Linked DNA regions of Bosea vaviloviae. The protein of the gene in region 2 interacts with the protein of the main gene of each other region in a pairwise test. Links are inferred from orthologs where the notes say so. Each region holds a gene or a part of one and is shown on either strand. Other genes may lie near its edges.

Evidence for each region.
Region 1: the proteins of ccmE (region 2) and BHK69_RS04260 interact in binary tests that used the Escherichia coli proteins (3 or more experiments, as listed by UniProt). The link is inferred for Bosea vaviloviae from one-to-one orthologs.

What each region holds. Positions count from the first base shown.
Region 1 is NZ_CP017147.1:904,697-914,668, forward strand. Bases 1-2,742 are described here. They hold BHK69_RS04260 (heme ABC transporter permease), read right to left. Parts: upstream 1,882-2,742; coding sequence 1,120-1,881; downstream 1-1,119. Other genes in these bases: BHK69_RS04250 (DsbE family thiol:disulfide interchange protein), read right to left, coding at 360-953; ccmD (heme exporter protein CcmD), read right to left, coding at 950-1,123; BHK69_RS04265 (hypothetical protein), read right to left, coding at 2,000-2,242; BHK69_RS04270 (hypothetical protein), read left to right, coding at 2,542-2,742. In the rest of the region: more of BHK69_RS04270, read left to right, coding at 2,743-2,790; heme exporter protein CcmB, read right to left, coding at 2,787-3,455; heme ABC exporter ATP-binding protein CcmA, read right to left, coding at 3,452-4,048; aconitate hydratase AcnA, read left to right, coding at 4,302-7,013; BHK69_RS04290 (acyl carrier protein), read left to right, coding at 7,368-7,649; BHK69_RS04295 (3-hydroxyacyl-ACP dehydratase FabZ family protein), read left to right, coding at 7,831-8,301; BHK69_RS04300 (beta-ketoacyl-ACP synthase), read left to right, coding at 8,298-9,428; BHK69_RS04305 (beta-ketoacyl-ACP synthase), read left to right, coding at 9,460-9,972. UniProt on the Escherichia coli protein: Required for the export of heme to the periplasm for the biogenesis of c-type cytochromes.
Region 2 is NZ_CP017147.1:2,769,905-2,786,283, reverse strand. Bases 13,401-16,379 are described here. They hold ccmE (cytochrome c maturation protein CcmE), read right to left. Parts: upstream 15,177-16,379; coding sequence 14,625-15,176; downstream 13,401-14,624. Other genes in these bases: ccmI (c-type cytochrome biogenesis protein CcmI), read right to left, coding at 15,173-16,291; BHK69_RS12880 (heme lyase CcmF/NrfE family subunit), read right to left, coding at 13,401-14,617. In the rest of the region: pepN (aminopeptidase N), read left to right, coding at 1-1,985; BHK69_RS12915 (PAS domain-containing sensor histidine kinase), read left to right, coding at 2,257-4,527; BHK69_RS12910 (bifunctional [glutamine synthetase] adenylyltransferase/[glutamine synthetase]-adenylyl-L-tyrosine phosphorylase), read right to left, coding at 4,768-7,722; BHK69_RS12905 (sensor histidine kinase), read right to left, coding at 7,740-9,197; BHK69_RS12900 (response regulator transcription factor), read right to left, coding at 9,256-9,939; BHK69_RS12895 (trypsin-like peptidase domain-containing protein), read right to left, coding at 10,064-11,257; BHK69_RS12890 (hypothetical protein), read left to right, coding at 11,453-11,974; BHK69_RS12885 (cytochrome c-type biogenesis protein), read right to left, coding at 12,132-12,599; more of BHK69_RS12880, read right to left, coding at 12,605-13,400. UniProt on the Escherichia coli protein: Heme chaperone required for the biogenesis of c-type cytochromes. Transiently binds heme delivered by CcmC and transfers the heme to apo-cytochromes in a process facilitated by CcmF and CcmH.

The DNA.
Region 1 (9,972 bases), 1.9 Mb from region 2 along the record:
GGTGCCCGGGGCCAACAAGCGGTCCCAGCAGGCGGATATCTCCGAGGCTCAACGCTAGGCGGACGAGTTGTGACATGGCGCTTGAAACCACGCGTTTCGACATTCAGGACCACCTGAAGACGCAAAGCGAACAGACTGCCTATCTCGAAGCGGCTCTCGCCGAGGATGACCCGAGCTTCATCGCGATCGCGCTCGGCGACATCGCGCGCGCGGCGTCACCAAATTCGCCGAGGAAGCCGGCATCAGCCGCGAGACGATCTACAAGACATTCCGCGCAAGCGGGAATCCGCGTTTGCAGACACTAGCCGCCGCGACGAAAGTCCTCGGCCTCAGATTGACTCTCGTTCCGGCCTGAACAGCTACTTCCCAGCCGCCGCCCGCGTCAGCAGGCGCCCGGCGGTTTGGGCATCGAGCGGCCCGACATGCTTTTCCAGGATCCGCCCGTCCGGGCCGATCAGGAAGGTCTCAGGCACGCCATAGACGCCCCATTCGATCGCCGCGCGCCCGCTCCGGTCGACGCCGACAGCCGAATAGGGATTGCCGAGCGCGCCCAGGAAGCGCCGGGCATTCTCCGCCTCGTCCTTGTAGTTCATGCCCACCAGCGCGACCTTGCCGGCCTTCACCGCGGGTGATTCGGCCATGGCCACCAGGAAGGGATGCTCGACCCGGCAGGGCGCGCACCAGCTGGCGAAGACATTGACGAGCGTGGCGCGGCCCTTCGCCAGATCCGCCATCGCGAAAGCCGGCACGGGCTGCCCGTCCCGCTGCAGCCCGTCGAGCTGCGACAGCGTGACCGCCGGAGCAGGCTTTCCGATCAGGGCCGAGGGCACCTTGCTGGCGTCGCCCGAGAACAGGCCGACCGCGAAGACCAGCGCCAGCGCGCCGAACAGGATCAGGGGGATCAGGAAAACCAGCGGCGAGCGGCGGCGGGGTTGAACCTCGATCTCGCTCATGACGACATCCTGTCCGAGCGACGGCCTGCGCCGCGCTGCTCCAAAGCCGCGAGCGCGCGCTTCTGCGCCCTGTGGTCGAAGAGGGTCGCCGCGATCAGGCCGCCGAGGATCAGGACGACCGCGCCATAGGAGGCGAGGATGAAACCGGCATGGGGACCCAGACCGCTCATGCCGGCACCGCCTGCGCCGCCAGTCGGTCGAGCCGCTCGGCTTCCAAGATCGTCAGCGTGCGCACCCGCCGGCGCATGATCTCGGCCCGCATCGCCACCAGATGCAGGCCCAGGCCCAGCAAGGTGAAGCCCAGCGCCAGGATCAGCAGCGGCCACAGCATGGAGGGGTGGATCGTCGGCCCCCCGCTACGAAACACCGAGGCCGGCTGATGGAGCGTGTTCCACCAGTCGACCGAGAATTTGATGATCGGCACATTGACGAAGCCGACCAGCGTCAGGATCGCCACCGCCCGCCCGGCCCGGGCGGAATCGTCGAGCGCGCGCCAGAGCGCGATGATGCCGAGATAGATCAGGAACAGCACGAGCACCGACGTCAACCGTGCGTCCCAGACCCAATAGGTGCCCCACATCGGCTTGCCCCAGAAGGCACCGGTGAGCAGGCAGATCAACGCGAAGCACGCCCCGATCGGCGCCGCCGCCTTCTGGGCGACATCCGCCAGGGGGTGCCGCCAGACCAGCGTGCCGAGGCCGGAGACCGCCATCATCGTGTAGAACATCAGCGCGAGCCAGGCGGCCGGGACATGCACGAACATGATCCGGATGGTCTCGCCCTGCTGGTAGTCGGCCGGAGCGACGAACCAGGCGAGATAGAAGCCGAGCGCGAGCATCAGCGTGGCCGCGCCGGTCATCCACGGCAACAGCGCGCCCGACAGGCGCATGAAGCGCGTCGGATTCGCGAAATCGATCAGGCTGGCCATGTCATCGCGATCGGCTTGTCCTCATCCGGCGGAAGCCGGAACTCGAACCTGATCTAGCAATCACGGCGCGTCTCAACAATCCACGACACGCGCGGCAAATCGCGTCGTGGCGGCCGGGTCAGTCCTCGTTTTGCAGGGACGATGCCTCGGATCCGTTACCGCCGACGACGCCAAAATCGCGCGATCGAACGCCTTCCGGAGCAAGACTGAAGCCCTCCGACTCCAACCCGCGCCGTAGCAGTTCGCGCACCGCGGCGGCGCGGCTCGGCATCCGCTTCTCGAAGCGAAAGTTCTCGACCGCGCGCAGTTCGTCCTGATTCAGCATGATCTGAAGCCTGTCGGCACGTTCCAGCTCAACCATCGCCCCTTCTCTCCATGGGCCAAATGAGTAAGTGACTATGTAATTGCACTATCGGCTGAATCAACAGGTTGTTGAAAAAGCGGGAGTTTGGCCGTCGACACCAACATCCCATGGACCGGCTCTTGCGCAGGAAAGGCCGATGGCCGCGTTGCCGCCATTGCCGGCGACACTGTCAAAAGCATGCATGTCGCCATCGGCGTTTCATACTAACTAATTGAACTATATAATACTTTTTTGATTTCCACGTTGCTTCGAATCAACGTCAGCCCTATGCTCGATCATGAACAGGAGGGCCAGCCATGCTGATCCAGCTATCCACCAGCATCCAGGACGACATCAAGGAAACCGTCAGGTCCAGCGCCAGCCAATCGCTGGTTCTGGATGTGTTTGCGACGGCCGAGAGCATCCGCCGCAAGCACGAAGATCAGAATGTCGCGCTCGAAGACATCGCGAACATGGTGGCGCGGGCTGCGGCGCAATACGGTTGCGCCCTGGAGTTCGGCGATCGCGGGGCGCACCTTGTCGAGCGGCCGCTGGTCTTGTCCTAATCCGCCTGGCGCAGGGCCACGGCCGCCGCGACCGTGCCGATCACGATCGACCCCAACGTGAGCGCGCACAGGATCAGAAACGGCGTCAGGAACGGAACCGTGCCGCCCAACGCGCTGTTGGCGGCCGAGACGCCGAAGATCAGCACCGGAATCGTCAGGGGCGCGACCAGGACGGGCAGGATCAGGCCGCCACGCCGCAAACCGGCCGTCAGCGCCGCCGCCGCCGCCCCGATGAAGCTTAGCGCCGGGGTTCCAACCAGCAAGGTCGCCGCGACCGGCAGCATCGCGTCCACGGGAAGCGCGACCAGCAGGCCGAGCAGCGGCGCGGCCAGCGCCAATGGCAGCCCAGTCGTCAGCCAATGCGCCAGCCCCTTGGCCAGAACGCTGAGTTCGAGCGGCAGCGCCGAGGCGCGGATCAGATCGAGCGAGCCGTCCTCCTCATCGCTCTGGAACAGGCGGTCGAGCCCGATCAGCGTCGAAAGCAGCGCGCCCAGCCAGAGGATGGCCGGACCGATCCGCGACAGCAGGTTGAGATCGGGCCCGAGCGCGAACGGCACCAGCACGACCAGCGTCAGGAAGAAGACGAGCGCCAGTTCCCCGCCGCCGCCGGCGCGCGAGGCGAGCATGAGGTCGCGCTTCAGGATGGCGAGGAAGGCGCGCGTCACGGTCCGATCCTCAATTCGCGCGCAGCTTCGAGGCCCAATGGCCCATGCGTTGCCGCCAGGATCGCGCCGCCCTGAGCGAGATGATCGCGCATCAGCCCGGCCAGCATCGCTTGCGCGGCGGCGTCCAGCGCCGCCATCGGCTCGTCGAGCAACCAGAACGGCCGCCGCGATACCAGGAGCCGCGCCAGGGCGACGCGGCGGCGCTGCCCCGCCGAGAGATAGCCCACCGGCAGGCCAGCGACATGCAGCAGGCCGACAGCCGAGAGCGCGTCCGGCGGCGCCGCACCGGGATCGCCGAGCAGCTCTTGCGCGAAGACGAGGTTCTCCTGTGCCGTCAGCGTGACCTTCAGCCCGTCGCGGTGACCGACGAGATGGCTGAGCTCGGCCAGCGGCGCATCCTCGGCCCCCTCGATCCGCATATCCCCGCCATCGGGCCGCAGCCGGCCGCACAGCATCGCGATCAGGCTCGACTTGCCGGCGCCGTTGCGCCCGGTCAGCGCGATCGCTTCGCCATGACCGAGCCGGAAGCTCAAGCCCTCGAAAATCAATCGCCCGCCGCGCCGGCAGCTGAGATTCTCGGCGTTCAGAACCAGCTCGGAGAATGAAAATTGCGACAAGGCTACAGCGTCTTCCCAAGCGTCAAAGTCATCGCCGCGCTCATACGGTACATGTAGCGGGCTTCTTGGAATTGCTCTATAGAACCCGTGGCTACGCCGCACGCCGATCCGGCGCGGGGCTCGGGCACTCCCGAGGCGGCGCGCGCGTCATGCGCATTAGGCCTTCGATCCGGCAAAGCCGCAAGGCTCACCGGCTCGCGACCGCAACCCCTTGATCAGGATAGCCCGCATGGCTTCGCTCGATTCCTTCAAATGCCGCAAGACCTTGACCGTCGGCACCAAGAAATACGTCTACTACTCCCTCAAGATCGCCGAGAAGAACGGCCTGCCCGGCATCTCGAAGCTGCCCTTCTCGATGAAGGTTCTGCTCGAGAACCTGCTGCGCTTCGAGGATGGTCGCTCGGTCACCAAGACCGATATCGAGGCCTTCGTCGGCTGGCTCGACGACAAGGGCAAGGCCGGCAAGGAGATCGGCTTCCGCCCCGCCCGCGTGCTGATGCAGGACTTCACCGGCGTTCCCGCCGTAGTCGACCTCGCCGCGATGCGTGACGGCGTCAAGGCGCTCGGCGGCGACCCCAAGAAGATCAACCCGCTGGTCCCGGTCGATCTCGTCATCGACCATTCCGTCATCGTCGACGAATTCGGCTCGCCCAAGGCGCTGAAAGCCAATGTCGACCTCGAATATCAGCGCAATGGCGAGCGCTACCGCTTCCTGAAATGGGGCCAGCTCGCCTTCGACAATTTCCGCGTCGTCCCGCCCGGCACCGGCATCTGCCACCAGGTCAATCTCGAATACCTCGCCCAGACCGTCTGGACGGGTAAGGAGAAGGTGAAGAAGGGCAAGAAGACCGAGACCGTCGAGGTCGCCTATCCCGATACCGTGGTCGGCACCGATTCGCACACCACCATGGTCAACGGCCTCTCCGTGCTCGGCTGGGGCGTCGGCGGCATCGAGGCCGAGGCCGCCATGCTCGGCCAGCCGCAGTCGATGCTGCTGCCCGAGGTCATCGGTTTCAAGCTCACCGGCAAGCTCAAGGAAGGCATCACCGCGACCGACCTCGTGCTGACCGTCACCCAGATGCTGCGCAAGAAGGGCGTCGTCGGCAAATTCGTCGAATTCTTCGGGCCGGGCCTCTATGCGCTGACGCTCGCGGACCGCGCCACCATCGCCAATATGGGCCCTGAATACGGCGCCACTTGCGGCTTCTTCCCGGTCGACGCCGAGACCCTGAACTATCTCGACACCACCAGCCGCAAGCCGGCCCGCGTCGCCCTCGTCGAGAAATATTCGAAGGCGCAAGGGTTGTTCGCCACCCGCGCCACGCCCGATCCGGTCTTCACCGACACGCTCGAGCTCGACCTGACCACGGTCAAGGCCTCGATGGCCGGTCCCAAGCGCCCCGAAGGCCGCGCCGATCTCGGCGCCATCAAATCCGGCTTCGCCGCCGCGATGGACACCGAATACAAGAAGGGCGTCGAGCTCTCGCGCCGGGTCAAGGTCGAGGGCAAGAACTTCGACCTCGGCCATGGCGACGTCGTCATCGCCGCGATCACCTCCTGCACCAACACCTCCAACCCCTCGGTGCTGATGGCGGCGGGCCTGCTCGCCCGCAACGCGGTCGCCAAGGGCCTGAAGGTCAAGCCCTGGGTCAAGACCTCGCTCGCGCCCGGTTCGCAGGTCGTGGCGGAATATCTCGCCAAGGCCGGCCTGCAGAAGGACCTCGACAAGCTCGGCTTCAACCTGGTCGGCTTCGGCTGCACCACCTGCATCGGCAATTCCGGGCCACTGCCGACCGAGATCTCCAAGACCATCAACGAGCAGGGCCTGATCGCGGCCGCCGTCATCTCCGGCAACCGCAATTTCGAGGGCCGCGTCTCGCCCGACGTGCAGGCGAACTACCTCGCCTCGCCGCCGCTGGTCGTCGCCTACGCTCTGGCGGGCTCCGTGCAGCTCGACCTGACCACTGAGCCGCTCGGCATGGACAAGACCGGCAAGCCGGTCTTCCTGAAGGACATCTGGCCGACCAACAAGGAAATCCAGGCCTTCATCGCCAAGAACGTCACCAAGGCGATCTTCAAGGCGAAATATGCCGACGTCTTCAAGGGCGACGCCAACTGGCAGAAGGTCAAGACGCCCCAGAGCCAGACCTATGCCTGGGAAGACGCCTCGACCTATGTGCAGAACCCGCCCTATTTCGAGGGCATCAGCCAGACGCCCAAGCCCGTCACCGAGATCGTCGGCGCCCGCATCCTGGGCCTGTTCGGCGACAAGATCACCACCGACCACATCTCGCCGGCCGGCTCGATCAAGGCGGCCTCGCCCGCGGGCAAGTATCTGATGGAGCACGGCGTCGAAGTCGCCGACTTCAACCAGTACGGCACGCGGCGCGGCAACCATGAGGTGATGATGCGCGGCACCTTCGCCAATATCCGCATCCGCAACCACATGATGGGCCCCAACGGGCGCGAAGGTGGCTACACCATCCACTATCCCAGCAAGGAAGAGCTGCCGATCTATGACGCAGCGATGCGCTACCAGCAGGAGAAAGTGCCGCTGGTCGTCTTCGCCGGTGTCGAATACGGCAACGGCTCCTCGCGCGACTGGGCGGCGAAGGGCACCAACCTGCTCGGCGTCAAGGCCGTGATCGCCCAGAGCTTCGAGCGCATCCACCGCTCGAACCTGGTCGGCATGGGCGTGGTGCCGTTCACACTGGCCGAGGGCACGAGCTGGGCTTCGCTCGATCTCAAGGGCGACGAGAGCGTGACCATCAAGGGCCTCGCCACCGTGAAGCCGCGCCAGATGCTGGAGGCCGAGATCACCTCCGCCGACGGCAAGGTCAAGAAGGTGCCGATCCTCTGCCGCATCGATACGCTGGACGAGATCGACTACTTCAAGAACGCCGGCATCCTGCAATACGTGCTGCGCGGCATCGCGGCCTGAGTTTTCCTTCTCCCCCATCAAAGTCGGCTGTTGCCGACTTTGACACTTTGGCTTGCCCATCTCGGGCAAGCCCGAGATGGCGGGGAGAAGGTGGCTCCGCGAAGCGGAGACGGATGAGGGAAGGGCCGGCGCAAACCGGAAACTCCTCGTCCAGTCCATCCGTCCCTCATCCGACCCGGCTTCGCCGGCCCACCTTCTCCCCCGAGGGGAGAAGGAAAAAGCCCACAGTTGTCCTCTTTCCGCCCTCGGTGTAAGGGGGCGTCACAGTCATCCTCGGCGGGGGGCTTGGGGCAGGCGCGGGATCCCCGCGCCCGGATGTCGCCCGCCATCATCATTCAAGACGGGAGCACCCGCATGTCCGCCACGTTCGAGACGGTCGCCGGCATTATTTCCGAGACCTGCGACATTCCACGCGAAAAGATTACGCCCCAGAGCCACGCCATCGAAGACCTCGGCATCGACTCGCTCGCCTTCCTCGACATCGCCTTCGCGATCGACAAGGCCTTCGGCATCAAGCTGCCGCTCGAGCAGTGGACCCAGGAAGTCAACGAGGGCAAGGCGCCGGCCGAGCAGTATTTCGTGCTCGATAACCTGTGCAAGCGCATCGACGAGCTCGTGGCTGCCAAGAAGGCCTGAGGTCGCAGGAAGGCCTGAGGTCGACGGCAGGCCCAGCGCCTGACGCGAGCTTGATCTGCGCTCGGCCTTGAGCCGGGCACACTCTCCCGATAGAGCATATGCAAGCCCGCGCGCGGAGACTTCGGTCCGCGGCGCGGGCGCGCGCCGTCTCAAGGTCGCGCCCGACAAGGCCAAGGATCGCATGCGCCTCGAATATTTCGACATGATCGACACCGTTGTCGCATTCGAACCTTCGGAAAAGCGCATCACCACGCGCTCGACCGTGCCGTCGGCAACTGCGAGCCCGGTCTTCGAAGGCCATTTCCCCGGCCACCCGCTCGTACCCGGCGTCCTGCTGACCGAGACGATGGCGCAGGCCTCCGGCTATCTGCTGCTGGGCCTCAACGGGCTGACCCAGATGCCCTTCCTGATGACGGTCGACAAGGCGCGCTTCCGCACTTTCGTCGAGCCCGACGCCGTTCTCGACGTCTTCGCCGAATTGGTGATCGAGGGGTCGGGCTACGCCGCCACCAAGGCGAAGATCACCATCGCCGGCAAGCCGATCTGCGACGCTGAATTGCGGTTCCGACTGATGCCCTTCCCCGCCGACATGCGCGCGCTGATGGAAGGCCGCATCAAAACCATCGGCCTCAAGCCGGAGCCTGCGCGATGAACCCGCACGACGTCGTCATCACCGGGATCGGACTGGCATCCAGTCTCGGCGAGGGGCTGGAGGCCCATGCGCAGGCGCTCGCAGTCGGCGCCGCGCCGCATACCGACATCACGAGCTTCGCACCCTATCCGGTTCACCCGCTGAAGCCGCTCGAACTCGACCGCCAGATCCCGAAGAAATCGGATCAGCGCCAGATGGAGCCTTGGCAGCGGCTCGGCGTCTACGCCGCCGGCCTGGCCCTCGATGAGGCCGGGCTGAAGCAGGATGTCGAGGCCAAGAGCGTACTGCAGGTCATCGTCGCCGCCGGCGGCGGCGAGCGCGACCATGCCGTCGACGGCGCCATCCTCACCGGCCTGCGCGGCGCGGGCGAGCCGGGAGCCTTTCTGAACGAGCGCCTGATGGGCGATCTGCGCCCCACGCTCTTCCTCGCCCAGCTCTCGAACCTGCTTGCCGGCAATATCGCCATCGTCCACGGCGTCACCGGCGCCTCGCGCACCTTCATGGGCGAGGAGCAGGCCGGCGTCGACGCCATCCGCACCGCGCATGCCCGCATCGCGGCCGGCCAGGCTGAGGTCATGCTGGTTGGCGGCGCCTATAATGCCGAGCGGCGCGACATGCTGCTGCTGCTTGAACTCGGCGGCTACTTGCGCAAGGGCGAATTTGCCCCGGTTTTCGCGCGCGAGGATGCGCCGGGCCTCATCACCGGCAGCGCCGGAGCCTTCCTGGTGCTCGAATCAGCCGCGCGCGCCGCCGCGCGCGGCGCCAAAGTCCATGCTCGGCTGAGCCATGTTGCTGCGGCGCGCTCGAAGCGCCAGCCCGGCACGGTCGAGGCGGCCCTGAGCGGACTGCTCTCGGGTTTTGGCGCGATTGCACCCGGCGCCCTGGCGATCTCGGCCGCGACCGGCGCCGCCGGAGTCACAGCGGAGGAGGCTTCGGTCATCGCTGCGCTGCCGCAAGCCAGGCGCGTCGCGACCGGCGACCTCGTCGGCCATGCCGTGGAGGCCGCATTCCCGGTTTCCGTTGCCTTGGCCGCGGCCGCCATCTCGGCAGGGCAGGCCAAGGAGGCGATCGTCACCGGCGCCGGCCATTGGCGCGGCGAGGGCGCGGCGCGCCTGGTGAAAGCGTGAGGATCGATCGATGAGCGCCAAGAACCAGACTATGGCCAACCAGACTGCCGTGAACCAGACTGCGGCAGGCCAGACCGCAGCCCATCGCGACGCCAAGGGCCGCCGGGTCGTCGCCGTTACCGGTCTCGGCATCGTCACCTCGCTCGGCCAGGGCAAGGAGGCCAATTGGCAAGCGCTGACCGCCGGCAAATCCGGCATCCACCGGATCGAACGCTTCCCGACCGAGGGCCTGCGCACCACCATCGCCGGGACGGTCGATTTTCTCTTCGACGGCTCCTTCACCGCGCCGCAGCTCTCGGAAAAGCTCGCGACGCTCGCAGCCGACGAGGCGGTCAGCCAGAGCGGCCTCGGTCAGCCCGGCGATTTTCCCGGCGAGCTCTTCATGGCGGTGCCGCCTGTCGAGATGGAATGGCCGCAGAAGCAGGAGCTGGCCCAAACTCTTGAAGGCGACGTGGATTATGACGGGCTTTTGCGCGCCGCCGCCTCGCAGAAATTCAAACCCATGCACGAACTCTTCCTGTTCGGCGCAGTCGCGGATCACATC
Region 2 (16,379 bases):
ATGTCGAGCCCGGCAAGGCCGGGCGCGCCGGCTGGGCGCTGGATTCGCTGGTGCGCTGCATGCGCTGGGACGAGCGTGTCTTCGGCCGCAATTACGATCTCGATGTGTTCAACGTCGTCGCCGTGTCGGATTTCAACATGGGTGCGATGGAGAACAAGGGCCTCAACATCTTCAACGACAAATATGTGCTGGCCGACCCGCAGACCGCCACCGATGGCGACTATGCCTCGATCGAGGCGATCATCGCGCATGAGTATTTCCACAACTGGACCGGCAACCGCATCACCTGCCGCGACTGGTTCCAGCTCTGCCTGAAGGAGGGCCTCACCGTCTTCCGCGACCAGGAGTTCTCCGCCGACGAGCGCTCGCGCCCGGTGAAGCGCATCGCTGATGTGCGCACGCTGCGCGCGACGCAGTTCTCCGAGGATGCAGGCCCCCTCGCCCACCCGGTCAGGCCGCGCGCCTACAAGGAAATCAACAACTTCTACACGCCGACGGTCTATGAGAAGGGCGCGGAGGTGATCCGCATGCTCAAGGTCCTGATCGGCGCGGACGCCTTCAAGCGCGGCATGGACCTCTATTTTGAGCGCTGCGACGGCACGGCGGCGACGATCGAGGAGTTCCTCGCCTGCTTCGCCGAGAGCTCGGGCAAGGACCTTTCCCATTTCGCCCGCTGGTACGAGCAGGCCGGCACGCCCACCATCGTCGCCTCGGGCCGCTATGACGCGCGGGCGAAGCGCTACACGCTCGACCTCGCCCAGACGACCCCGCCGACGCCGGGCCAGACGACGAAGCAGCCGGTGGTGCTGCCGGTCGCGCTCGGTCTCGTCGGCCGGGATGGCGACCTGCCCCTGACGACCGGATCGAGCGCCTATGCCGACGACGGTTTGATCGTGCTCGACCGGCCCTCGCTTTCGGTGGTCTTCAGCGATGTCGCGGAAGCGCCGATCCCCTCGCTGCTGCGTGGTTTCTCGGCGCCGGTGCGGCTCGAGCTCGATCTCTCCGACGCCGATTTGCTGCGCCTGTTTTCGGCCGACAGCGATTCCTTCAACCGCTGGCAGGCGCTGCAGAGCGTGGCGACGCGGGCCCTGGTCGCTGCCGGGCGCCCCGGCACCGACGGCGCCGTCCTCTTGGCGAAGGCGGCCGAGATCGCCGGCGCGCTCGACCGCTTCCTGCGCGAACAGGGGCTTGCCGACCCAGCCTTCGCCGCCCAGGTGCTGCGCCTGCCGGCCCCGGCCGACATCGCCCGCGAGATCGGCGGCGATGTCGATCCCGATGCGATCTATGGCGCCCATCGCAGCCTGTCGGGTGCGATCGGACAGGCGCTGGAAGCGACGCTGGTCGGTCTGCGCGACACGCTCGCCAAGAAGGCCGCCTACGCTCCCGATGCGGCCTCCGCCGGCCGCCGCGCCCTACGCAACGAGGCGCTCGGGCTGATCGCCATCGCCGCTCCCGAGGCGGGAGCCCGGCTGGTTGAGCAGCAGTTTTCGAGCGCCGACAACCTGACCGACCGGCTGGCCGCGCTCGCGGCCATGACGCTGATCCCCGGCGATGCGCGCGAGCACTTGATCGGGCGCTTCGCCGAGATCTATGCCAGCGAACCGCTGGTGCTCGACAAATGGCTGATGGCGCAGGCGCTGATCGCCGAACCGGGTACGCTCGACCGCGTCAAGCGATTGATGCAGAACAAGGCCTTCTCGCTCGGCAATCCCAACCGCGTGCGCGCCCTGATCGGCGGCTTCGCGGCGAACCTGACCCAGTTCAACCGGGCCGACGGCGCAGGCTACGAATTCGTCGCCGACATGGTCATCGCGCTCGACCGGACCAACCCCCAGGTCGCCTCGCGCCTGCTCGGCTCGTTCAAGAGCTGGAAGATGCTCGAACCCGTCCGCAAGGATCTCGCTCAGGCGTCTCTGGCGCTGGTCGCGCGGACGCCTGGATTGTCGCGGGACGTCGCCGATATCGCCGAGCGCGCGCTCGCCTGAACGGCATCGAGGAGCGGCCCAGACGGGCACTGAGGGGCCGCTTGCCCGAAACGTTAACGTTTCATTACCCGTACAGGATTCATTGATTCGATCGCTACAACCTGGAGGCGAATTCTTGCACTCCGATTCAACTCAAGGCTAGACAAACCGGCCCGCGCGGATTCAACTCAAAGTGATTCGAGGGGATGCGGCACGTCTCCCGATCTTACTGACGGTACCGAATATCCGAAGGGGGACGGGCATGACGCGTGCCAACGCGAGCTGCGCATCTATGCGCGCAGACACGATTCTGGGGGTCGCCAGATCGCTGACGCACCCGCTTTATCGGCGTTTCGAGAGCCTCGAACCGATCTTCCGCAAAGTCTTGCCGGCGCTCGTCGCCGTGTTCATGCTCATCCTGGGCGCCGGGGCCCTGGTTCAAACCTCGGCCATGCGAGATGACGCCCTGGTCGATGCTGCAGGCGACATCGACCTCGTCTCGGCGCTGATCGTGCGAGAACTTGAGATCGCCGTCCAGACCGGCGCCTCGCCTGCGTCTCTTCTTGCAACGCTGGCCTCCAAGCACCTCGCCCCCCATGGCCGCATCGTCCATGTCAGCGCAGCCGACGGGCAGGTCATCGCCAGCGAGCCCGTCATCGGCCAGACCCAGCGCACGCTGGTCGACCTCCTCGGCCAGACCCAGCCGCTGACCGTGTTCGGCGACCGCGCCGGCGTGATGCGCATCACCCTGCCGGGCGCGACCGAGGTGTTCGCGACCGTCCGCAATCTTCCGGCCCCGCTCGGCCAGGTCGCGGTGATGCAGCCCGTGTCCCGGGCGCTCGCGACCTGGCAGCAGCGCCGCAGCGCGCTCCTGGCGCTGATCGGCTCAGCCGCGCTCGTGCTCGTCGCCCTCACCCTCGCCTTCATCCTGCAATCGCGGCGAGCCTCGGCGGCCGACGAGGATTGCGACCGCGTGCGCCAGCGCATCGACTCCGCCCTGAACCGCGGCCATTGCGGCCTGTGGGACTGGGATCTGGCGCGTGGCCGGATCTACTGGTCGGATTCGATGTACGCCATGCTCGGCTATGACCGCTCCGGCGACTACATGTCCTTCGGCGAGGTCAGCGCCTTCATCCATCCCGACGATGTCGATCTCTACGCGCTCGCCGATGCGATCAGCCGCGGCGAAGCCGAGCATCTCGACCAGGAGTTCCGCGTGCGCGGCGCCTCCGGCGAATGGGTCTGGCTCAAGGCCCGGGCCGAACTCGTGATCGACCGCCGGACCCATTCGCAGCATCTCGTCGGCATCGCCGTCGACATCTCCGAGCAGCGCAACATGGCCGAGCGCACGGCGACCGCCGACGCCCGCCTGCGCGACGCCGTCGAGGCGATCTCCGAGGCCTTCGTGCTCTGGGATGCCGATAACCGCCTCGTCCTGTGCAACGCGAAGTACCAGCAGCTCCACCAGCTCCCCTCGGAACTGCTCCAGGTCGGCATCGGCCATGATCAATTGATGGCGCTGAGCGCCCAGCCCAATATCGACCGCGAGCCGGTGCGCACCATGCGCGGCACGGTCGGCGCCTCGTCCTATGAGGCGCGCCTGTCTGACGGCCGCTGGCTGCAGATCAACGGCCGCCGCACCAAGGATGGCGGCTCGGTCTCGGTCGGCACCGACATCACCAAGCTGAAGCAGCAGGAGGAGCGCCTGACCCAATCGGAGCACCAGCTCCTGATGCATGTCACCGACCTCAAGGCCTCGCGCCAGAAGCTGGAAGCGCAGGCGCAGCAGCTCGCCGACATGGCCGAGCGCTATCTGGAGCAGAAGGCTGCGGCCGAGAGCGCCAACCGGGCCAAGTCGGAATTCCTGGCCAATATGAGCCATGAACTGCGCACGCCGCTCAACGCCATCATCGGCTTCTCCGAGATCATGGAAAACGGCCTGTTCGGCAGCCTCGGCTGCGACCGCTATCTCGACTATGTCCGCGATATCCGCTCCAGCGGCGGCTATCTGCTCGGCGTCATCAACGACGTCCTCGACATGGCCCGCATCGAGGCCGGCCGGATGCGGCTCGAGAAATCCGACGTCGCGGTGGGCCTGGTCATCGACGAAGCCGTCCTCAAGGCGCGCAGCGAAATCGACCGCAAGCACCTTGCGCTGCGCATCGAGGGGCCGCGCGACCTGCGCCTGGAGGCCGATCCGCACGCCCTCTACCAGATCCTCGGCAATCTCATCGACAACGCGGTCAAGTTCACGCCCGAAGGCGGGCAGGTCGCGGTGCGGCTGCGCCAGGTACCGGGTGCGCTCAACATCTATATCGAGGACACCGGCATCGGCATTCCCAAGGAGAAGATCGACCGTATCGGGCGCCCCTTCGAGCAGGTCGAGGGCGACCTCACCCGCAGCTATCAGGGCTCAGGGCTCGGTCTCGCCATCGCCCGCTCGCTGGCAGAACTGCATGGCGGCTCGCTGCGCCTGCGCTCATCGATCGGCGCCGGCACCATCGTGATGGTGCATCTGCCGCTGGATGGCGGCACCGGGCGCATCACCGCCCAGGCGGCCTAAGGAACCACGCCGTCATTCCGGGGCAGCCCACAGAGGCGAGCCCGGAACCCATGATCACGAGGCTGCTCCGGTTCGTCATGCTCGCCCTTGTGGCGAGCATCCACGTCTTGAACACAGGCCTCGACGCACGAAGACGTGGATGGTCGGGGCAAGCCCGACCATGACGAAGGGGTCCCGATCTCGATCCTGCAGCCTGCCCCGGAATGACGGCGGTGCGTCCGTGACAAGTCATTGCGCCCTTCACCCGGCGCGGGCCGCGCCGAGCAGCTTCTGGAACAGGGCGCGGACACCGGCGCGCATCTCGTCCAGCTCCGCCCGCAGCACCTTGGCGTCCGGCCGGCCCACAGCCGTCGCAATCCGCTTGAGCACGCGCGGCGGCACGGCGGCGGGATCGAACGTCTCGTCGACGGTGAAACGCTGCCAGAGCTGAACATCGCCGATCAGCCTGTGCGCTTCGATGAGGAACGCCGCATCGGCCGCCGACAGCAATCCAACCTCCCGCGCCGCGGCAAAAACCGAGGCGGTATCGGGCGCGACCAGGCCAGGGTGGCGCGCGGCATGGGCCAGCACCAGGAACTGCGCCAGGAAATCCAGATCGGTCAGGCCACCCGTCACGAGCTTCAGATCCCAGGGATCGGTCTCGCCCTTCTCCTTGGCGATCAGGGCGCGCATCTCCAGCACCGCGGCGGCAACCTTCGCCGGCTTGCGCTCGCGCCGCAGGATCAGGGTCATCGCAGCCTGAGCCCGCTGCGCCAGCCCGGCATCGCCGGCGACAACGCGAGCGCGCGTCAGCGCCATCTCCTCCCAGATCTCGGCCTCGCCCGTGTGATAGGCCTCGAAACCGGAGAACTGGGTCGCCGCCGGGCTTTTGTTGCCGGTCGGCCGCAGGCGCATATCGACCTGGTAGAGCCCACCGCGCCGCGTCGGCACCGTCAGCGCCGCAACCAGCCGCTGGGTGAAGCGGACATGCCAGGTGACGGGGTCGAGGCTTTTGGCGCCGTCGCTCGGGCCGGCGTCTTCCGGCCGGTCATAGAGCAGGATCAGGTCGAGATCGGAGGACGGCGTCAGCTCGCCCGCGCCGAGCCGGCCCAGCCCCAGCACCACCGTCTCCGCGCCCGCAATGAGGCCATGGTCGGCGGCGAAGGCGGCGCGCGTATCGTCGAAGGCGACGCGCAGGCAGCCTTCGGCCACGGCGCAATAAGCCTGGCCCGCCTGCTGGGCCCGGTAGACGCCCGAAATCAGGCGCGCGCCGACCAGGAAATTCTCCTGCCGCGCCGCATCGCGCAGACGGTCGAGCCCGTCCTCGACGCTGGGCGGCGGATTGCCGACGACGGCCCTGATGCGACCGGTCAAGGCATCGGTGTCAAGATTGGCCGAGGTGAAGGCCGGGTCGATGATGCCGTCGAGGACATGGGGATAGAGCGCGGCGACCTTGGCGAGCCTCGGCGCGCTGCCGAGGATGTCGGCGAAGATCGTCAGCAGCGAGGCATGCGAGCGCAGTAGCGTCAGCAATTCAACTGCCGCCGGCATGCGCACGAAGGCGTTGTCGAGATGGGCGAGCGCGCCATCGGGATCGACGGTGCGGCCGAGCGCCACCAGCAGCGCCGGCGTGAGCTCCGTCAGAACCTCGCGGGCGCGAGCGCTGGTGACGGCGGCGCGGCGGCCGAAATGCCAGCCGCGCACCGTCTCGGCAGCGGTGCCCGGATCGCGGAAGCCCAGCTTGCGCAAGGTCGCCAATGTGTCCGGGTCGAGCTCGGTGCCGGTGAAGCTCAGCGTGCCCGCTTCGCTGGCCAGGCTCGGCCCCTCCTCGAAGAGCAAGGCGTAGTGCCCCTCGACGCGCCTGGCATGAGCCGTCAGCGCCTTGCCGAAGGCCGCAGTCGAGGGATAGCCGCAGAAGCGCGCGAAGGCTTCGAGATCGCCCTTCGCCTTGGGCAGGGTCTGCGTCTGCTCGTCATGGCGCATCTGCAGGCGATGCTCGATCACGCGCAGATAGCGATAGGATTCGGCCAGCTCGTCGCGCGCCTTGGGCGTGATCCAGCCCTCATGCGTCAGTTCGCCGAGCATCTCCAGCGTGCGCGGGCCGCGCAGGGCCGGGCGCCGACCGCCGAAGACAAGCTGCTGCGTCTGCACGAAGAACTCGATCTCGCGGATGCCGCCGCGCCCGAGCTTCACATTATGGCCTTCGACCGCGATCGTCTCATGGCCCTTCACCGTCTGGATCTGGCGCTTCATCGCATGGATGTCGGCGATCGCGGCGAAGTCGAAATATTTGCGCCAGATGAAGGGCGCGAGATCGGCGAGGAAGCGCTTGCCCAGTGCGAGGTCGCCCGCGACCGGCCGCGCCTTGATCATGGCGGCGCGTTCCCAGTTCTGGCCGACGGTCTCGTAATAGGAATAGGCTGATGGCAGCGCGACCGCGACATGGGTCGAGGCCGGGTCCGGCCGCAGGCGCAGATCGACGCGGAAGACATAGCCGTCGGGCGTGCGCTCCTGGATGATGCGGGCGATGGCTTGCGTCAGCTTGACGAAGAAGCTCGACGGCTCGGCGACGCCCGCAGCCTCGGCGGTTTCAGGATCGAAGAAGACGACGATATCGATGTCGGAGGAGTAGTTCAGCTCGCCCGCGCCATGCTTGCCGAGCGCGAGCACGACGAGGCTGCAGCCCACGCCGGGATCGGCCGGATCGCTCAAGCGGATGCGGCCAAGATCGGCCGCCTGCCGCAGGACATGCTCGGTCGCGAGACGCACGGCGGCATCGGCCATCGCCGTCAGCGCTGCCGTGACCGCCTCGACATCCCAGACGCCGCCGATATCGGCGAGCGCGATCAAGAGCGCCATCGCCTGCCGGAAACGGCGCAGGGCGCGCATGAGTTCGGCCGTCTCGACGCCCGACGCGGCGGTCGCCGCGATCTCGGCCAGCAAGGCATCGCGGCGCGCTTCCGGCGCTGTCGTCAGCGCCGAGACGAGGCCCGCGGGATCAAGCCGCATGATCTGCGTCAGGAAGGGCGAATGCGCCAGGATGCCGGCGACGAGATCGACTGATGCCGGGTTGGCGGCGAAGTGCTGCGTCAGAGCCTCGGCGGCTTGATCGTCGCGCAGGCGCTCGATCAGCTCGCGCACCAGGAGCACCTCGCGGCGGGCTTTGGCCGGCAGCACGGGCGCGGCCTTCAATCGATCGCAAAGCCGCCCGTCCATCGTCTCAGTCCCGCCAGTCAAGCCGACTGCAAGCCAGCAGGGTTCGGCTGCGCTGTCGAGGCCGGGAGCGCGCCGCCCTCGGGCATGTCCACAGGCTTCGGCTGCACTTGCGGCAGGGAGATCACCACGCGCAGGCCCGGCGCATTGTCCTCCAGCCTGAGCTGGCCGCCATGCAGCCTGACGACGCCGGCCGCCAGCGAGAGGCCGAGCCCGAAGCCCGGCTTGCTGCGGCTCTGGTCGAGCCTGACGAAGCGCTCCAGCACGCGGCCGCGATCGGCCTCCGGGACGCCCGGGCCATGATCGGCGACGACAAGCTCGATCTCGGAGCCGACAGGAGCCGCCGAGACGACGACCGTCGCCGCGCCCGCCTCGACCGGCTGGCCGTATTTCAGGGCGTTATCGATCAGGTTGGCGAGCGCCTGGCCAAGCAATTCGCGATTGCCCGAGACATGCAATTCCGGCGCAACCTCAGTGACCAGCGAGAGGCCTGCCTCCTCGGCCAGCGGCTCGTAGAGCTCCGCCATGCCGGAGACGATCTCGGAGAGGTCGAGCGCATCCATGCTGTCCTGGATGCGGCCGGTCTCGAGCCGCGCGATCATCAAGAGCGCATTGAAAACGCGGATCAGGTTGTCGGCCTCGTCGATCGAGCCGTCGAGCGCGGCGCGCAGCGCGTCGGGCGATTTCGCCGTGCGCAGTGCCTCCTCGGCGCGGTTGCGCAGCCGGGTCAAGGGCGTCTTCAGGTCATGGGCGATGTTGTCGGAGACCTGCTGCATGCCGGCCATCAATTCGCCGATGCGGTCGAGCATGGCATTGAGGTTCAGCGCGAGACGATCGAGCTCGTCGCCCGTGCCCGAGATCGACAACCGGCCCTTCAGGTCGCCGGCCATGATCGACTGGGCCGTATCGGTCATGCCGTCGACGCGCTTCAGCACGCGGCGCGCCACGAACCAGCTCGCGAAGCAGCCGAGCACGAAGACCAGCAGCAGCGACCAGCCAGCCGCGCGCCTGATCACCACGCCGAGACGCTCGCGCTCCTCGACATCGCGCCCGACCAGCAGCCTGAAACCCGCAGGCAGCACGAAGACGCGCACGATCGCGCGGCTCGGCGTGTCGACCGCATCGGCGGAGCGCGCATATTCGATCTCGCTCTCGCCCGGCCGGTCGAGCGCGCCGGGCGGCACGGCCTCGACATTGCCGGCGAGACGATCGCCCACCGGTGTGGTGACGAGATAGAGCGAGGCGCCGGGCCCGCGCGAGCGCCGCTCGATGATGTTGACGAGCCGCCTGATGCCGCCCTGGCGCTGCTGCTCGGCAAGCCCCTGGATCTCGGCATCAATGGTCGAGCGGATCTGGTCGTCGAGCAGGCGCCTGGCATTCCAGGCGACATAGCCCAGCACGAAGCCGGCGAAGAGCGCGAAGATGACGAGATAGACCGCCGTAAGCTTGAAGGCGGTGGTGCGGAACAGGTTTGGCAACAGATGCGTGGTCGTCTTGCGCGGGACGCTCTGCGTAGCCGCGCCCTGCCCCGCAGGATCAGCGCGCCGTGTCACGGACCATGTATCCCGCGCCGCGAATGGTGTGGATCATCGGGTGTTCGAAGCCCTTGTCGACCTTGGCGCGCAGGCGGCTGACATGCACGTCGATGACATTGGTCTGGGGGTCGAAATGATAGTCCCAGACATTCTCCAGCAGCATGGTGCGCGTCACCACCTGCCCGGCATGCTTCATCAGATATTCGAGCAGGCGGAACTCGCGCGGCTGCAGCGGAATCTCCTCTTCGCCGCGCGCGACGCGGTGGGCGAGCCGGTCGAGCGCGAGATCGCCGACGCGATAGGTCGTGGGCTCGGAAGCCGGCGCGGCGCGGCGGCGCGACAGCACCTCGACCCGCGCGAGCAGTTCGGAAAAGGCATAGGGTTTCGGCAGATAGTCGTCGCCGCCGGCGCGCAGGCCCTTCACGCGGTCATCGACCTGCGCCAGCGCCGAGAGGATCAGCGCCGGGGTCACGTCGTTCTGCTCGCGCAGCGAGCGGATCAGTGACAGCCCGTCGAGGCGCGGCAGCATGCGGTCGACCACCAGCACGTCATAGCCGCCGCCTTCCGCCATGGCGTAGCCTTCGAGCCCGTCAGCGGCATGGTCGGCGACATGGCCGGCCTCGCGGAAGGCCTTGGTCAGATAGGCCGCTGCCTCGGCATCATCTTCAACGATCAAGAGTCGCATGGGATAAGCCTATCCTACAAAACGCAAAAACGGCAGGCCGGACGATACGCATCCGGCCTGCCGCGGTGAAGGCTGGTCTCCCGGTGGGGGCGACAGGAACCGTGAGACTCGAGCCTGCCCCTGTTTAGGCCGCCGGCTGGCGGCCAACCTCGAAGCTGAGCTGGCGCTCCTTGCCGTCACGCCAGACCGTGAGACTGGTCTTGGTGCCCGGCGCGAACTTGGCGATCCGGCGCGAAAGGTCGCGCGCATCCTTCACCTGCTCGCCATTGACGGCGACGATGGTGTCTCCGCGCCTGACGCCGGCCTTGGCGGCCGGGCCGTTCTGCTCGGCGCTCGCGACCAGGGCGCCACGCGCCTCCTTGAGGCCGATCGCGTCGGCGACTTCGCTCGTCACCGGCTGAATCTGCACGCCGATGAAGCCGCGCGCGACCGAGCCGTCCTTCTTCAGCGCATCGACGACCTGCTCGACGGTCGCGGAGGGAATGGCGAAGGCGATGCCGACGCTGCCGCCCGAGGGTGAGAAGATCGCGGTGTTGACGCCGATGACCTGGCCCTGCTGGTTGAAGGTCGGCCCACCCGAATTGCCGCGGTTCACCGGCGCGTCGATCTGCAGGTAATCGTCATAGGGGCCCGAGCCGATATCGCGTCCCTGCGCCGAGACGATGCCGGCGGTCACGGTGCCGCCGAGCCCGAAGGGGTTGCCGACAGCCAGCACCCAGTCGCCGATGCGCGGCTTGGCCGAGGCGAGCTGGACGTACTGGAAATTGCCGCCGTCCTTGACCTTCAGCAGCGCGAGATCGGTGCGCGGATCGGTGCCGACGACCTTGGCCTCGAGCGTCTTGCCGTCATCGGTGACGAGCTGGACCTCGACCGCGTTCTCGACGACGTGGTTGTTGGTCACGACATAGCCGTCCTGGCTGACGAAGAAGCCGGAGCCCTGCGCCATGCCCTGGCGCGGCTGCGGCCGGCCCTGGCGCGGGCCGTCCTGACGCGGACCATCCTGGCCGTCCTGGCGGAAGAAGCGCCGCAGCCCGGGCGGCAGATCGTCCAGGCTGCCCTGGCCGTCCTCATCGGTGGCGGCGACGGTCTGGGTCTTGACGCGGACGGAGACGACGGCGGGCTTCACCTTCTCGACGATGTCGGCGAAGGAGGGCAGCTGCGTCTGGACACCCGAGAGCTGAATCGGCTGGGCGAAGGCGCGGTGATCGAGCTTCAGCGCGCCATCGGCGATACCGGCGGCAAGGCCGATGCCGAGCGTGGCGGCGCCGGCGATCAGGACGCCGCGCTTCAGAATGGATCTTGAGGTGGTGGTCGTCATGGCGAAACCCTCGGTCAAATCGGCAGGGCCTTCCCTGTCTGTGCGAGGGACCATGACGGGCGCAGCCTTACCCGGATTTGGCGCGAAGATGACGATTTCGTAAGGTTGGGGCGGGCTCGCCCCCGCACGCTTGACGGGCGTTTACGCTGCAGGAACACTCCATCCGCGAACCGATATTCGCCGGGGGGATTGGTAATGGGCGTTCTCAGACATGCGGTCGCCGCCATGCTGCTGCTCGGCAGCAATGCGGCGCTGGCGCAGACCGTCACGGCCTATCAATCCGGGCTGCGCATAGCCGAGGGGCGAGGCTACGCCAATGCCGGCTGCTATGCGCAGGTCTTCGCCAAGCACGCCGTCGTCGTGGAGAAGGCCAATGGGCGGCGGAACTGGCACGCAGCCTCGACACCGGCCTATAATGCCGAGCAGCACAGCCGATGTGGGATCGACCGGCTGGCCGATCGGGCGGCGCGCCGGCAGGAAGGGCAAACCGCCGGATACTCCGCGCCGAGAGCTGCCGGCCAAATTTATGCCGTCGGGCTGAAGATCGCGGCGGAACGGGGACATAGCGGCGCAAAAGCTGCATGTTTCGCGCGCACCTACGCGACATATGCCTCAAGCCGGCCATCTGCGAGCGGCAGGGCCGCCTATGCCGTCTCCGGCCGAAATCATACGTCCTATGCGGCGGAACTCTCCAGCCAATGCGGCATCAGCCGCTAGACTCTGATGATTTCAGCTGGAACCACGCCGTCATTGCGAGCGCAGCGAAGCAATCCAGGGGGGGCGTAGAGCGAGCCCTCCTGGATTGCTTCGTCGCTCACGCTCCTCGCAACGACGGTTCAAGCCAGATGGAAAACCCGTTGGCATGAGATGCGGTCTACTCGCCGTCCCGCTTCATCAGCGCTTCGATGCGCGCCTGCTCGTCGGGAGACAGCGGCGCTGCCGCCCCGCCCAGCGGCTTCATGCGCCGCCCGCTGCGCCAGATGAAGGCGAGGCCGAAGAGCAGGATCAGGAAGGGCCCGGCCCAGAGCGCCACGGTCGCGATCGTGAAGGGCGGGCGCAGCAGCACGAAATCGCCATAGCGCGCGACGACGAAATCCTGCACCGCCGCGTCGCTGTCGCCGGCGACCAGCCGCTCGCGCACCAGGATGCGCAGATCGCGGGCCAGGGGCGCGTCGGAATCGTCGATCGACTGGTTCTGGCAGACGAGGCAGCGCAAGCCGCCGGAAATCGCCCGGGCGCGGTGTTCGAGCGCGGCGTTCGGCAGAACCTCGTCAGGCTGGACGGCGCGACCTGGGCCGGCCCAGCCCAGACAAAGCGCAACGATGACAAGGGCGCGCAGCATCGGCCTCACTCCGCCGGTTGAGGCGCGGCGGGGACGGGTTTGGCGCGGGCAGGCTTTTTGTCGGCAGGCTTGGCACGCTGCGGCGCCGCCAGCCGGAAGCGCCGGTCGGTCAGCGAGAGCGCGCCGCCGAAGGCCATCACGATCGCGCCGATCCAGATCAGCAGGATCAGCGGCTTGTCGTAGAGCCTGACGGCGATGCCACCATCGCTCTCGATCTCGCCTACATTGACATAGGCCTGGCTCAGGCCGTCGGTGCGGATGCCCGCTTCACTCGTCGGCATGGCGCGGGCCGTGTAGACGCGCTTCATCGCCTCGACGGGCTTGAGCGGCCTGTCGCCCGACAGGATGCGGAAACGCACCACATCCTCGCGGAAATTGGGGCCGGGGCGCGGGGTGATGCTTTCGAGCACCACGGTATAACGGCCGCTGGTCAGGCTTTCGCCCGGCTTCAGGATGCCGATCGCCTCCGTGCTCCAGGCGGCGGCGGCGATGCCGATCACGCTCAGGCCGACGCCGGCATGGGCGAAGGCCGTGCCCCAGGCGGAGCGCGGCAGGCCCTTCGCCCGCGACAGAACGGCCCGCAGGCCGCTGGCGCGCGCGACAATGCGCTCGCCGAGGTCGAAGATCGCGCCAGTGACCAGGAAGACGCCAAGCCCGATGCCGAGCGGCGCCAGGACCGGCCCGCCGCGCATATAGGCGAGCACGCCGACCGCAACGAGGATGCCGAGGCCGAAGGCAGCGGCAGTGCGCTGCGCCGCGCCGAGCAGATTGCCACGCTTCCAGGCAAGCGACTGGCCGAGCGGCAGGACCAGCAGCAGCGGCACCAGCAGCGGCACGAAGGTCGCGTTGAAGAAGGGCGGGCCGACCGAGATCTTGTCCCCGGTCAGCATCTCCAGCACCAGCGGATAGAGCGTGCCGATGAAGACCGTGGCGCAGGAGGTCGCGATGAAGACGTTGTTGACGACGAGCGCGCCCTCGCGGGAGACCGGTGCGAACAGGCCGCCCTGCCTGAGCAAGGGCGCACGCCAGGCGAAGAGCGCCAGCGAGCCGCCGACGAAGACAATCAGGATCGCGAGAATAAAGAGCCCGCGCGCCGGGTCGCTGGCGAAGGAATGCACCGAGGTCAGCACGCCGGAGCGGACGATGAAGGTGCCGAGCAGCGAGAGCGAGAAGGTCAGGATCGCGAGCAGGATCGTCCAGACCTTGAGCGCGTCGCGCTTCTCCATCACCACGGTGGAATGGATCAGCGCCGTGCCGGCAAGCCAGGGCATCAGCGAGGCGTTCTCGACCGGATCCCAGAACCACCAGCCGCCCCAGCCGAGCTCGTAATAGGCCCAATAGGAGCCCATCGCGATGCCCAGCGTCAGGAACACCCAGGCGAGCAGCGTCCAGGGCCGGACTGCGCGCGCCCAGACCGCGTCGATCCGCCCGTCGATCAGGGCGGCGACCGCGAAGGCATAGGTGATGGAGAAGCCGACATAGCCGACATAGAGCAGCGGCGGATGGATCGCGAGACCGAGATCCTGGAGGATCGGGTTGAGATCCTGGCCCTCGCCCGGTGCCGGATCGAGCCGCCGGAAGGGGTTCGAGGTCAGAAGCGTGAAGGCGAGGAAGGCGACCGTGACCGCGCCTTGGGCGGCGAGCGTGCCGGCCCGCAACCGCGCCGGCAGCGAGCGGCGCGACAGCGCGACCAGCGCCCCGAACAGCGTCAGGATCAAGACCCAGAGCAGCATCGAGCCTTCGTGATTGCCCCAGGCCGAGGTCAGTTTGTAGATCAGCGGCTGGGCCGAATGCGAGTTCGAAGCGACGTTCTCGACCGAGAAATCGGACCGGACATAGGACGCGACCAGGGCCGCGAAAGCCAAGGCGACCAGCAGGAAGCAGGTGATCGCCGCAGCGGTGCCGACCGAGGCCAGCGCCCGGTCATGACGCGCCACGCCCCAGAGCGGCACCAGGGCCTGCACCACGGCAACGCCAAGCGCCAAGGCAAGCGCGAAATGGCCGATCTCGACGATCATGCGCGCCTCATTTGGTGACGGGGGGTGGCGTGGCGGGGGATGGGTTCGGGCCCGCCGCTCCCGGCTGCCAATGACCCTGCTTCTTCAGCGTGTCGGCGACCTCGCGCGGCATATAGGTCTCGTCATGCTTGGCCAGGACGGAGTCGGCGCGGAAGCGGCCCGCGCCCTCGAAGACGCCTTCGGTGACGACTCCCTGCCCTTCGCGGAAGAGATCGGGCAAGAGCCCCTGATAGGTCACGTTGAGCGTGGTCTTGCTGTCGGTGACCGCGAAGACGACGCGCTGACCCGGGCCACGCACGACGGACCCTGTCTCGACCAGCCCGCCGAGCCGCATGCGCGTGCCGGGCGCGAGCCCCTTCTCGACGATCTCGGTCGGTCCGTAGAAGAAGACGATGGTGTCGCGCATGGCGACGAGCACCAGCCCGGCGGCAAGGCAGAGCACGACGCCGGCGGCGCCGATCAGGGCCAGACGGCGCTGCTTGCGGGTCCAGCGGCGCTTGGCGGCGACCGGACGCAACGGCTCGGCAGCGGGCTCGGCAGTGGGCTCGGCAGCAGTCATGGCGCCGGCTCCTTCAGCCCGAGTTCGCCCGCGAGCTGGTCGAGCTGCACGAGTGCGGCGCTGTCCTGCGACAAGCGCGAACGCGCCATCGCGACAGCCTCGCGCGCGGCGGCCTTCTCGCCGAGCACATTCTGCGAGCGGACCAATCTTTCCCATTCGGCCAGCGTGCCGCCGCCCGCCTTCAGGCGCTCGGCCAGCCCCTCGACCATGCCACGGATCGCCGCCTGCTGATCAGCCGCCGGCAGCTTGGCGATCTCGGCCCGCGCCGTATCTCTGTCGAGCGCGTGGTTGTCGAGAGCTTGCAACCTCTGGCGCACGGCCGGGGCCCAGGCTGCGCCGGGCGGCGCATCCTTGAGCAGGCTTTCGAACGCGGCAACAGCGCCCTGGCTGTCGCCGTCCTGTTCCCTGGCGATGGCGAGAAAGTAGCGCGCGCGGGGATTGCCGGGTTCGCGCTTGAGCGCCTCGGCGAGGGTTTCGCGCGCTTCCACCGTCACCACGCCGCCGGCCGTAAGGATCTGAGCCTCGCCGAGACCGGCGCGCATCTCCGCCCCGTCCTCGCCATTGCGGATCGCAGCAGTGAAGGCGCGCGCCGCGTCTTCGGGCCGGCCCTGCCGCAGATAGACCGGCGCGAGCACCGCCCAGCCGCGCCCATCTGCCGGATTAGCCGCCAGATGCGCCTCGATGCGGGCCAGCGACACCGCGAAATCCTGCTGCGACGGATCGCTGCGCAACCGCGCCGACAGCGGCTGGTCAGGACGCGTGGGCGAGCCATAGGCGCCATAGACCAGCAATGCGAGCAGCGGCACAAAGGACAAGGCCAAAGCCGAGCTGGCGCGGCGGCGGCGCAGGGACGATTCCGTCTCGCCGGCCGGATCGCCCTCCTTGTCGGCCGCGCGCAGCAGGCGCCGCGCGGCTTCGACACGGGCAGCTTCAGCCTCGGCCGGGCCGATCAGCGCGCGGCCGAGGTCGCGGTCGATCTCATTGACCTGGGCGCGATAGAGGCTCGCGGCATCCGAGCCGTCGGCGAAAGCCGCGCCCTGGCCACGGCCGAGCGGCCAGAGCAGCGCGAAAACCGCCGCCCCCGTCATGACCGCAAAGATGATCCAGATCAGCATCAGGAACTCTTAGACAATCGCGGGCCGCGCTTCACGCGCGAAGGTGGCGACAAAGGGTCACGCAGGCGCCTCATCTCAGACCGCGCTT